Regions from separate parts of the Streptomyces sp. NPDC127190 genome, predicted to be linked through region 2. Evidence: riboswitches for the same ligand, from Rfam matches in the RefSeq annotation. Region 2 holds a riboswitch; the other holds the start of a gene.
The links. Region 2 has a riboswitch for cyclic di-AMP ahead of ACFVIU_RS23970 (transglycosylase family protein). Riboswitches for the same ligand answer to the same signal wherever they lie in the genome.
Positions count from the first base shown of each region.

Region 1: linked by a shared signal. The riboswitch ahead of ACFVIU_RS38270 (M23 family metallopeptidase) and the one ahead of ACFVIU_RS23970 (transglycosylase family protein) in region 2 are both predicted to bind cyclic di-AMP.

Region 1 is NZ_JBHXVE010000050.1:1,591-6,458, reverse strand. It holds gene ACFVIU_RS38275 (aldo/keto reductase) at 1-721, opposite strand, end outside; gene ACFVIU_RS38270 (M23 family metallopeptidase) at 795-1,826, opposite strand; cyclic di-AMP (ydaO/yuaA leader) riboswitch at 1,834-2,011, opposite strand; gene ACFVIU_RS38265 (PP2C family protein-serine/threonine phosphatase) at 2,269-3,462, opposite strand; tRNA gene ACFVIU_RS38260 (tRNA-Met) at 3,618-3,691, shown strand; gene ACFVIU_RS38255 (dihydrofolate reductase family protein) at 3,816-4,868, opposite strand, start outside.
Region 2 is NZ_JBHXVE010000016.1:85,597-90,464, reverse strand. It holds gene ACFVIU_RS23975 (transglycosylase family protein) at 154-1,281, shown strand; cyclic di-AMP (ydaO/yuaA leader) riboswitch at 1,464-1,636, shown strand; gene ACFVIU_RS23970 (transglycosylase family protein) at 1,640-2,350, shown strand; gene eno (phosphopyruvate hydratase) at 2,765-4,045, shown strand; gene ACFVIU_RS23960 (septum formation initiator family protein) at 4,233-4,709, shown strand; gene ACFVIU_RS23955 (DUF501 domain-containing protein) at 4,806-4,868, shown strand, end outside.

The DNA.
Region 1 (4,868 bases), on a different contig from region 2:
CCAGGTGCTTCGCGGCGGCTCCGGCGCGGGCGCTGTCGACCGTCGCACCGGGGCGGTACTTGCCGGTCAGGAAGCCGGAGGCGAGGGCGTAGTACGGGACCGCGGACAGGCCCTCGCGGGCGGCGAGGTCCTGGAGGTCACCCTCGTAGGTGTCGCGGGAGACCAGGTTGTAGTGGGGCTGGACGGCGACATAGCGGGCCAGGCCCTCGCGGGCGGAGAAGTCCAGGGAGGCCTGAAGGCGCTCGGCGCCGATGTTGGAGGCGGCGATGTGCCGGACCTTGCCCGCCTTCACCAGCTCGTCCAGGGCGCCGATGATCTCCTCGACCGGCACCTCGGGCTGGTCGTAGTGGGTGTAGTACAGGTCGATGTAGTCGGTGCCGAGACGGCGCAGGGAGGCGTCGGCGGCGGCCTTGATGGTGGCCGCGGACAGGCCCTGGAACTCGGGGTGCTGGCTGACCTTGGTGGCGACGACGACGTTGTCGCGGTTGCCGCGCGCCTTCAGCCACGCGCCGATGATCGTCTCCGACTCGCCGCCCTTGTTGCCCTCGGCCCAGGCCGAGTAGACGTCCGCGGTGTCGATGAAGTTGCCGCCGGCGGCCGTGTAGGCGTCGAGGACGGCGAAGGAGGTGTCCTCGTCGGCGGTCCAGCCGAAGACGTTGCCGCCCAGGGCGAGCGGGAAGACCTCGAGGTCGGAAGAGCCGAGTGTGCGCAGTGAAGTCATGATCAATGCCAACGCCGGCGAGAGGAAGCGCATTCCTCCGCCGGCGCCGCGTTCACCCGGAAAGCCGGGCCTGTCAGGGGTTGAGGCCCTTGTCGCGCAGCCAGGCCATGGGGTCGATGGCGGTGGGCTGGCCGTCCGGGTGGACCTCCAGGTGCAGGTGCGGCCCGGTGACGTTGCCGGTCGCACCGACGCGGCCGATGACGTCGCCGGTGTTCACCTGCTGGCCGACCGAGACGTTGATCGAGGACTGGTGGCAGTACCAGAGCTGGGTGCCGTCGTCGAGGGTGATGACCGTGCGGTAGCCGTAGGCGCCGGCCCAGCCCGCCTCGGTCACCTTGCCGGCGTGCACCGACTTGATGAGGGTGCCGGTGGGGGCGGCGAAGTCCAGGCCGGTGTGGTAGCCGGAGGACCACATCGAGCCGGGCTGCCCGAAGGTGCCGGTGATCGTGTAGGACACGACCGGCAGCGAGTACTGCTTGGCCAGCTCGGCCAGGCGCTTGGCCTCGGCCTCCTTCTTGGCGTCGGCCTCCGCCTTCTGCTTGGCGGCGGCGGCCTTGGCGGCGGCCGCCTGCTCGGCCTTGGCGGCCGCGGCGGCGGTCTGCTTCTCGGAGGCGGCGAGCGCGGCGATGGTGGCCTTGCTGTCGGCCTGCCCCTTCTGCTGCTCGGCCTGGGCCATGATCCGGTTGCGCAGGGCCTCGCCCGCGCCACCGCTCTGCCCGGCCTCGGCCGAGGCCACGCCGACGGTGCCGAGCGTGCCGCCGGCGTCCTTGGGGGCGTCGGCGGAGTCGCCGCCGAAGAGGTGCTCGACGGAGTCCAGGTCCGGCATGGAGACGGAGACCGGCACCTTGCCGGGGTTGGCGCTGGCCATGCCGCCCGCGCCGACGGCGGCCATCACGCCGACACCGAGGACGGTGGAGCTGCGCGCGAAGCCGCCGCGCTGCTTGGCGACGCGGTGCCGACCGCGGACCGGAGCGACGGACTCCGCAGTGGGGTTCCACTCCTCCCAGGGGCCGTCCTCGGCGGCGGGGGAGCCGTATCCGAAGGTGTCCGTCTCGCGCTGAGCGGGTATGAACGGGGCTTCTGGGGCAGGCCGGTTGGACGCCACGCGGGCGCGCTCCTTTCCTTCCTCCGCCTACCGGGTTAGCTGACGGGTTCGGAGCAGGAAGGTCTCCTACGCGCGTAAACCGATCGTGGGCCGAGTCCGCTCGGCAAGTCCACGACGGTGTCCGCGTGATTCACCCCAAGGTGGTGGTTCCCCGGTTCCCTTACGGGATTCGGCGCGTGCGCACGGAGCCGCCTCTTGTGACGGCTGGGACGACCGCGCTGCGTTATCGAACGTTAATAGACCCTGCGGTTACTTTCCAAGCCCGTCCAGCTTGATCGTTAACCTTTTATGCCGGTACTTAAGGGTCACAAGACCAGCAAACCGGGCGAGTTGACGGCGACTCGGCCACCGTTCAGGAGTCACAGCGTTTTTGATGGTGACTCAGATGTTATGCGCGCGGAGTCGCCCGGTCACTCATCGTGAACCCCCTGCGGGGAGACCCTCAGGGGTGCCGTACGGCGAGCAGCGCCATGTCATCCGCCATCCCTCCCCCGGAGTGCCTCCGCACCTCGTCCGCGAGCCGCCCCAGCAGCGCGCCCGGACCGGCGAAGGTACGGCCGGTAAGCCGCCGCTCGGGGTCGTAGAACCGGCCGTGGACGTCCCGGGCCTCGGACAGCCCGTCGGTGTAGAGCAGCAGGGTGGCCCCACCCGGAAAGGCCGCCTCCAGCACCCGGTCCGGCCACACCCCGAGATCACCCATGCCGAGCGGCAGCGCGGGCTCGGGCCCGGCCAGCGTGCGCACCGCGCCGTCGGCGTACAGCAGCAGCGGCGGCGGATGGCCGCGGTTGACGACCCGGACGAGCCCCTCGCCGTGCGGGAGTTCGGCCAGTACGGCGGTGGTGAACCCCTCGAAGGCGTCGATACCGTCCCGCCGGGCGCCCTCGCGGGCCAGCGCCCGCTCCAGCCGCTGCGCCACCTCCTCCAGCGTGGCCTCCTGCTCGGCCGCCTCCCGGAACGCGCCGATCACCACGGCGACGGCCGCGACGGCACCCAGCCCCTTGCCCCGCACATCCCCGACGATCAGCCGGACGCCGTACGGGCTGTCCTGCACCGCGTACAGGTCGCCGCCGATGGACGCGTCCTGCCGCGCCGCCTCGTAACGGGCGGCGATCCGGAAACCGCCGATCCGCGCCGCGGGCTCCGGCAGTACGGCCCGCTGGGCGGCCTCGGCGATCTCCCGGGCGGAGGCCAGCCGCCGGTCACCCAGGCGGACCACCCGGTTGATGGCGCCGGCCAGCACGGCGACGCTGGCCACGGTGACCAGATCGGTGACCGTGGCCACGGCCGGACGGGCACCGCCCTGCGCATGCACGGCGTAGGTGGCGCCGAGCGCCGCGAGGCCGGTCAGCGCGGTGCTGCGCAGCGAACTGAGCGGGGCCGCGATCAGCACGGCGGCGGTGAAGAAGGGGACGGCGGTGAAGTCCCTCGGCGTCAGCAGGCCGTAGAGGACACCGCAGAAGATCAGCAGGACGGGCAGGCCCCGGGCCAGGGCGCGGGCACTCGGACGGCGCGGAGCAAGCGGGGAAGGGCGCACGGGGGCGGGCCGGTCGCCGTGGCCCGGCCCGGGCACCGGGTCGCCGGGGAGCCGGCCGCCCGCCCTGGCGTACGGGCTCTCCTCCACCTCACCAGGGCGCACCGTGTCTCTCCCGCATGTCCGACGTACCTCCAGATTTGCGGGCCCGGCAAGGCCGGGCGACCCCGGTGGGCCGACCGGATGAGCCCGTCCAAAGGACCCGCCGTAAACCGATGTGCGCGGGACCCCACGGATGACGTACACTGAAGTCACAACGACGCGGGGTGGAGCAGCTCGGTAGCTCGCTGGGCTCATAACCCAGAGGTCGCAGGTTCAAATCCTGTCCCCGCTACTGAAACTCAGGGCCGGAAACCAGCAATGGTTTCCGGCCCTGAGTGTTTCCATGAGCGTGTACGGCCCTAGGGGCGCCCCCGCAGGGGCGCCGGCCTGTTTCACCGGGCCAAGCGGGCCGGGAGTCAGCCCGCCAACAGATGAGAGTTCGGCGCCTTGGCGACCGCCTCCAGCTCGGGGACGACCACGACCTCCACTCCCCCCGCACCGAGCAGCCCGGCCCCGTCGGCCGACGCCACGAAGGTGTCCGGCTCCCGCCAGGCGGTGACCACCCGGCGCACCCCCGCCCCGAGGATCAGCTCCGCACAGGGCGCCGGCCGCGACGCCCGCCGCGCACAGGGCTCCAGGCTGCTGTAGACCGTGGCGCCGGGCAGCCGCGGATCGGCCAGGTCCAGCTTCGCCAGCGCCGCCTCCTCCGCGTGGACCACCGCGTCGCCGCCCTCCCGGGAGTGGCCGCGGGCCAGCTCGGTGCCGTCCGCGGCGACCACCACCGCGCCCACGCTGAACGCGGTCTCCGAGGGCGGACACTGGGCGGCCAGCTCACAGGCGGTGCGCAGCCAGTGCCGGTCGGCGGCGGTGGCGGCCGCACCGGTGCCGGGGGCGGTGGGCTCGTACCGCATGAGGACGACGTCCTCGATCCGGCGCGTCTCGGTGAGCCGCAGCCGGCCCGGCTGATAGCCCCCGGGGCCGAACAGCCGCGGGGCCGCCGGGTCACCGACGAAGAGCGGGGCGAGGACCAGCTGGAGTTCGTCGGCGAGACCCTGCTGGAGCAGCTGGGTGTGCACCTGGCCGCCGCCCTCGACCATCAGCCGCCGCACACCCCGCACCTCGTACAGGTGCTTCAGCAGCAGCCGCCAGTCGAGGCCGGGCCCGAGCGCGACGACATCGGCCGTGCCGCCGAGCAGGCCTGCGGCCCGTTCGGCGCCCCGGTCGGTGGTGTAGACGACCTTGTCGCCGCCGGTGTGCCAGAAGTTCGCCCCCGGGTCGAGATCGCCGGAGGCGGTGACGGTCACCTTCAGCGGGTACTCCGGCCGGCCCGCCGCGACCCGGGCCGCACGCCGCTCGGCGGAGTTCACCAGCAGGCGCGGATTGTCGGCGCGGATGGTGCCGGCGCCGATCAGAATGGCGTCCACGGAGGCCCGCACCGCGTCGACCCGGTCGAAGTCGGCCGGGCTGGA
Region 2 (4,868 bases):
GGGCGAGGTGACACACCATCAGCTCTGTGATCTTCACGTGATCTGCGCGGCATGAACTTGTGACAAGTGATCGTTGCCGATACGTTCACCCATCAGCGTGGCGCCCCGCACCAACCGCCACGCCGCTCCTGTTGTCGCACGAAAGGCTTCCGCATGCTCTCCGGGAACGGTCGTCACCGTCGCCCCCGTCAGGCTCCGGCCCTCCTCGTCGCGGCCGGAGTGACCGGCTCCGCCATCGCGATCCCGCTCCTCGGCGCCGCGAGCGCCAACGCGGCCGACGGAACCACCTGGGACAAGGTCGCCGAGTGCGAGAGCGGCGGCTCCTGGAGCGCGAACACCGGCAACGGGTACTACGGCGGTCTCCAGATATCCCAGGACGACTGGGCCAAATACGGCGGCACGCGCTACGCCGGCAGCCCCGACCAGGCGAGCCGTTCGCAGCAGATCGCGGTCGCCGAGAAGATCCTCGCCGACAAGGGCACCACGCCCTGGGCCACCTGCGCCCTGCTGTCCGGGCTGACCGCGAACTCCGGCTCGGTGGACGTCGACACGGGCGTCGGCGGCTCCGGTGGCTCCGGCGGCACGGGTGACGCGTCCGGTTCCACGGACAGCTCCGGTTCGTCCGGCTCGTCGGATTCGGGTACGTCGTCCGACCCGACGACGGGCTCGACGGGCTCGACCGGCTCGGCGGACTCGACGGGCTCGGCTTCCGGTTCCGGCACGGACAGCGGCACCGGCTCCGGCGGCGCCGGCTCCTCCGGCCCCTCCACCTCGACCCAGGACCCCGCCTCGACCCCCTCCTCGGGTACGGGCAAGGGTTCCGGCGCGCACCACGGCAAGGCGCACGGCTCCACCCCGAGCGGCACCCCGAAGCCGGGCACCTCCGCGCCGACCGGCAGCCAGAACCCCAAGGAAAGCGACACTTCCACCCCGGACACGCCGGAAGCGGACGATCCGGACCCGACCCAGCAGAGCGCCGGCTCCTGGAGCCTGGTGGACACCGGTTCGCTCAGCAGTGGCGGGCGTCACCGCGGGGACAGTGCGGACGAAAGCGTGACAAACGGTCAGAACGACGCCGCTTCGGGCCGCCATGCCTCCCGTCGGCCGGAGACTTACACCGTGCGCGCGGGGGACTCTCTCACCTCCATTGCGGACTCCCTTGGGGTCGACGGCGGATGGCATGCCCTCTACGCCGAGAACCAGAAGTCCATCGGGTCCGACCCGAACGACATCAGTGCCGGTCAGACGCTGAAAGTCGGTACCGAAACGGGCGTAAATTAGGGCCAGTTGACGCCCCGCTTGATCGCTAATGTCCGTTTTGGCGAAAGTGTGGGATGAGTCTCAGAAGCCCTGATCGTCTTTGAAATTCCGCCGATCGCGTGTCTACGGTCAGGACCGCTCGCCACCGCGAGCCCCGGCGGTCGCAACGCCGAATCCTGCCAGCGGCCACCCGGGAACAGTCGTCGCTTCGAGCGCCGCAGGCAGGAGCGGGGGAACCAAGGTAGGTGCCGTGACCGGCCGTTGAGGCCGGAACCGGCTTGGGGTGAAGCCGCGCCCCGCGCAAGCGGAGTGCGGCCGGGCAACTCAACCGGCCCGAACCCGACAGCTCACCTCGCAGGCGTCGGTGAGGGGATGATCCATGCTGTTTTCCGGCAAGGGCAAGCACCGTCGTCCGTCCAAGGCCGTCCGCGCCGTCGCACTCGCCGGTGTCGCCGGTGCCGCCGTCGCCGCCCCGCTGATGGCGGCCGGCAACGCCTCCGCCGCCACCGCCTCCCAGTGGGACGCCGTCGCCCAGTGCGAGTCCGGCGGCAACTGGGCCATCAACACCGGCAACGGCTTCTACGGCGGTCTCCAGTTCTCCGCCTCCACCTGGGCCGCGTACGGCGGCACCGCCTACGCCTCGACCGCCGACAAGGCCAGCAAGGCGCAGCAGATCTCCGTCGCCGAGAAGGTCCTCGCCGCGCAGGGCAAGGGCGCCTGGCCGGTCTGCGGCACGGGCCTGACGAGCACGCCGTACAACGGCTCCGCCCCGGCCGGCGGCACCACGACCAAGAGCACCGGCTCCACGACCAAGAGCACCGGCACCACCAGCCGCTCCACCGACGGGCAGGCCGCCACCCGCTCCACCCAGCGCACCACCCCGTCCCCGAGCAAGACCGTGACCACGCCGACCGGCAAGAAGGTCAAGAAGGGCGACGGCGAGTACAAGGTCGTCGCGGGCGACACCCTCAGCACCATCGCCGAGAAGCACCACGTCCAGGGCGGCTGGAAGAAGCTGTTCGACCTGAACAAGGACATCGTCACGGACGCCGACCTGATCTACCCGGGCCAGCAGCTGCACCTGAAGTGACCCGCGGCCCCGCGCAGAGCCACAGCGCCCTCACCACCGGGCCCCCCACACTCGTCGCCGAGTGAAGCCCCGGTGAGGGCCGACCCCCCCGTCCCCGCGGGCCCCCCCCCCCGGCGCGTTCTCCCCCGTACGCGCCGGGGCGGGGCTTTTCCATGACCGGCCCTCGGCCGCTCCGGGCCGGCCCGGCTCTTTGCCGAGCCGTCGTCCTCTTTGCCGAGCCGTCGTCCGCTGTTCTTCCGCACCCCCCTTTGTTCCGACGGTGAACAATGGGTACCGTCTGCGTGTCCTTCCCCGTCCACGGGCCGGTCGGTCGGCTGGCCGATGGCCCTGGGGCGGTTAGGCTCTAGTCGCAAGGCACAGCCGTAAGGCAGACCGCCCCGCACTTCCAGCGTCACATCCAAGAAGGAGATGCTCGTGCCGTCCATCGACGTCGTCGTAGCCCGGGAAATCCTGGACTCCCGAGGCAACCCCACGGTCGAGGTCGAGGTCGGCCTCGACGACGGCAGCACGGGTCGTGCCGCCGTCCCGTCCGGCGCCTCGACCGGCGCCTTCGAGGCCATCGAGCTCCGCGACGGCGACCCGAACCGCTACCTGGGCAAGGGTGTCGAGAAGGCCGTCCTGGCCGTCATCGAGCAGATCGGCCCCGAGCTGGTCGGCTACGACGCCACCGAGCAGCGCCTGATCGACCAGGCCATGTTCGACCTGGACGCCACCGACAACAAGGGCTCCCTCGGCGCCAACGCCATCCTCGGCGTCTCCCTCGCCGTCGCCCACGCCGCCTCCGAGGCCAGCGACCTCCCCCTCTTCCGCTACCTGGGCGGCCCGAACGCGCACCTGCTGCCGGTGCCGATGATGAACATCCTGAACGGCGGCTCGCACGCCGACTCCAACGTGGACATCCAGGAGTTCATGATCGCCCCGATCGGCGCGGAGTCCTTCTCCGAGGCCCTGCGCTGGGGTGCCGAGGTCTACCACACCCTGAAGAAGGTCCTGAAGAACAAGGGCCTGGCCACCGGCCTCGGCGACGAGGGCGGCTTCGCCCCGAACCTCGGCTCCAACCGTGAGGCCCTGGACCTCATCCTGGAGGCGATCAAGGAGGCCGGCTACACCCCCGGCGAGCAGATCGCCCTCGCCCTCGACGTGGCCGCGTCCGAGTTCTACAAGGACGGCTCCTACGTCTTCGAGGGCAAGAACCGCTCGGCCGCCGAGATGACCGAGTACTACGCCGAGCTGGTCGAGGCGTACCCGCTGGTCTCCATCGAGGACCCGCTGTTCGAGGACGACTGGGACGGCTGGAAGACCATCACCGACAAGCTCGGTGACAAGGTCCAGCTGGTCGGCGACGACCTGTTCGTCACCAACCCCGAGCGTCTCGCCCGCGGCATCGAGGAGGGCACCGCCAACGCCCTGCTGGTCAAGGTCAACCAGATCGGCTCGCTGACCGAGACCCTGGACGCCGTCGAGCTGGCCCAGCGCAACGGCTTCAAGTGCATGATGTCCCACCGCTCCGGCGAGACCGAGGACGTCACCATCGCCGACCTGGCCGTCGCCACCAACTGCGGCCAGATCAAGACCGGTGCCCCGGCCCGCTCCGAGCGCGTCGCCAAGTACAACCAGCTGCTGCGCATCGAGGAGATCCTCGACGACGCCGCGGTGTACGCCGGCCGCAGCGCCTTCCCGCGCTTCAAGGGCTGAGCCGGCAGACAGCCGAGCCGGCAGACAGCCGAGCCGGCAGAGGGCTGAGCCGGCAGAGGGCTGAGCCAGTAGGGGCTAAGTCCTCGCCAGTCGTACGTACGTCCCCGTACCCGGTCCCGTACCGTGTCCGGGGACGTACGCACGTGTGCGAGCAGCAGGCGACAGACAAGGGGAGGCGGTACGCCAGATGGCCGTGAAGGACCGGGACCGTTTCTCCACCGCGACCAGGCTGCGGCTGCTCGGCGAGCAGACCGCGGCCCGGGTCTACCGCTCCCAGACCAAACGGCAGGCCCGCCGCTCCCGGCTCACCGGACGGGCGGCGCTGCTCGCGCTGGTGCTGTGCTCGCTGATCGTCGCCCTCGCGTACCCGATGCGGCAGTACGTCTCCCAGCGCGCCCAGATCTCCGACCTCCAGCGGCAGCAGGAACAGGCGCGCGAGCGCGTGGAGCAGCTGCGCGACCTCAAGGCGCGCTGGCAGGACGACTCCTACGCCGAGCAGCAGATCCGGCGGCGGCTGCACTACGTGATGCCCGGCGAGACCGGGTACGTGGTGGTCGACCCCGGCGCGGCCCGGCAGTCCCGCACCGACCTGCGCGCCGCCCACCGGCCCTGGTACGCGAACGTCTGGGACGGGATCGACAAGTCCGACGCCTCCGACCAGTGACCGGTACCGTCGGCTGAGCAGCAGCCTCGGCCATCGGCCGGCCACCGACGACACGTCCTCGGCCGGCCACCGACAGAAAGTCTTTCGAAAGCAGTCATGGAAACGCCTCCGCCGCCCACTCCGCGCACCGAGCCCACCGACGCGGACGTCGAGGCCTTC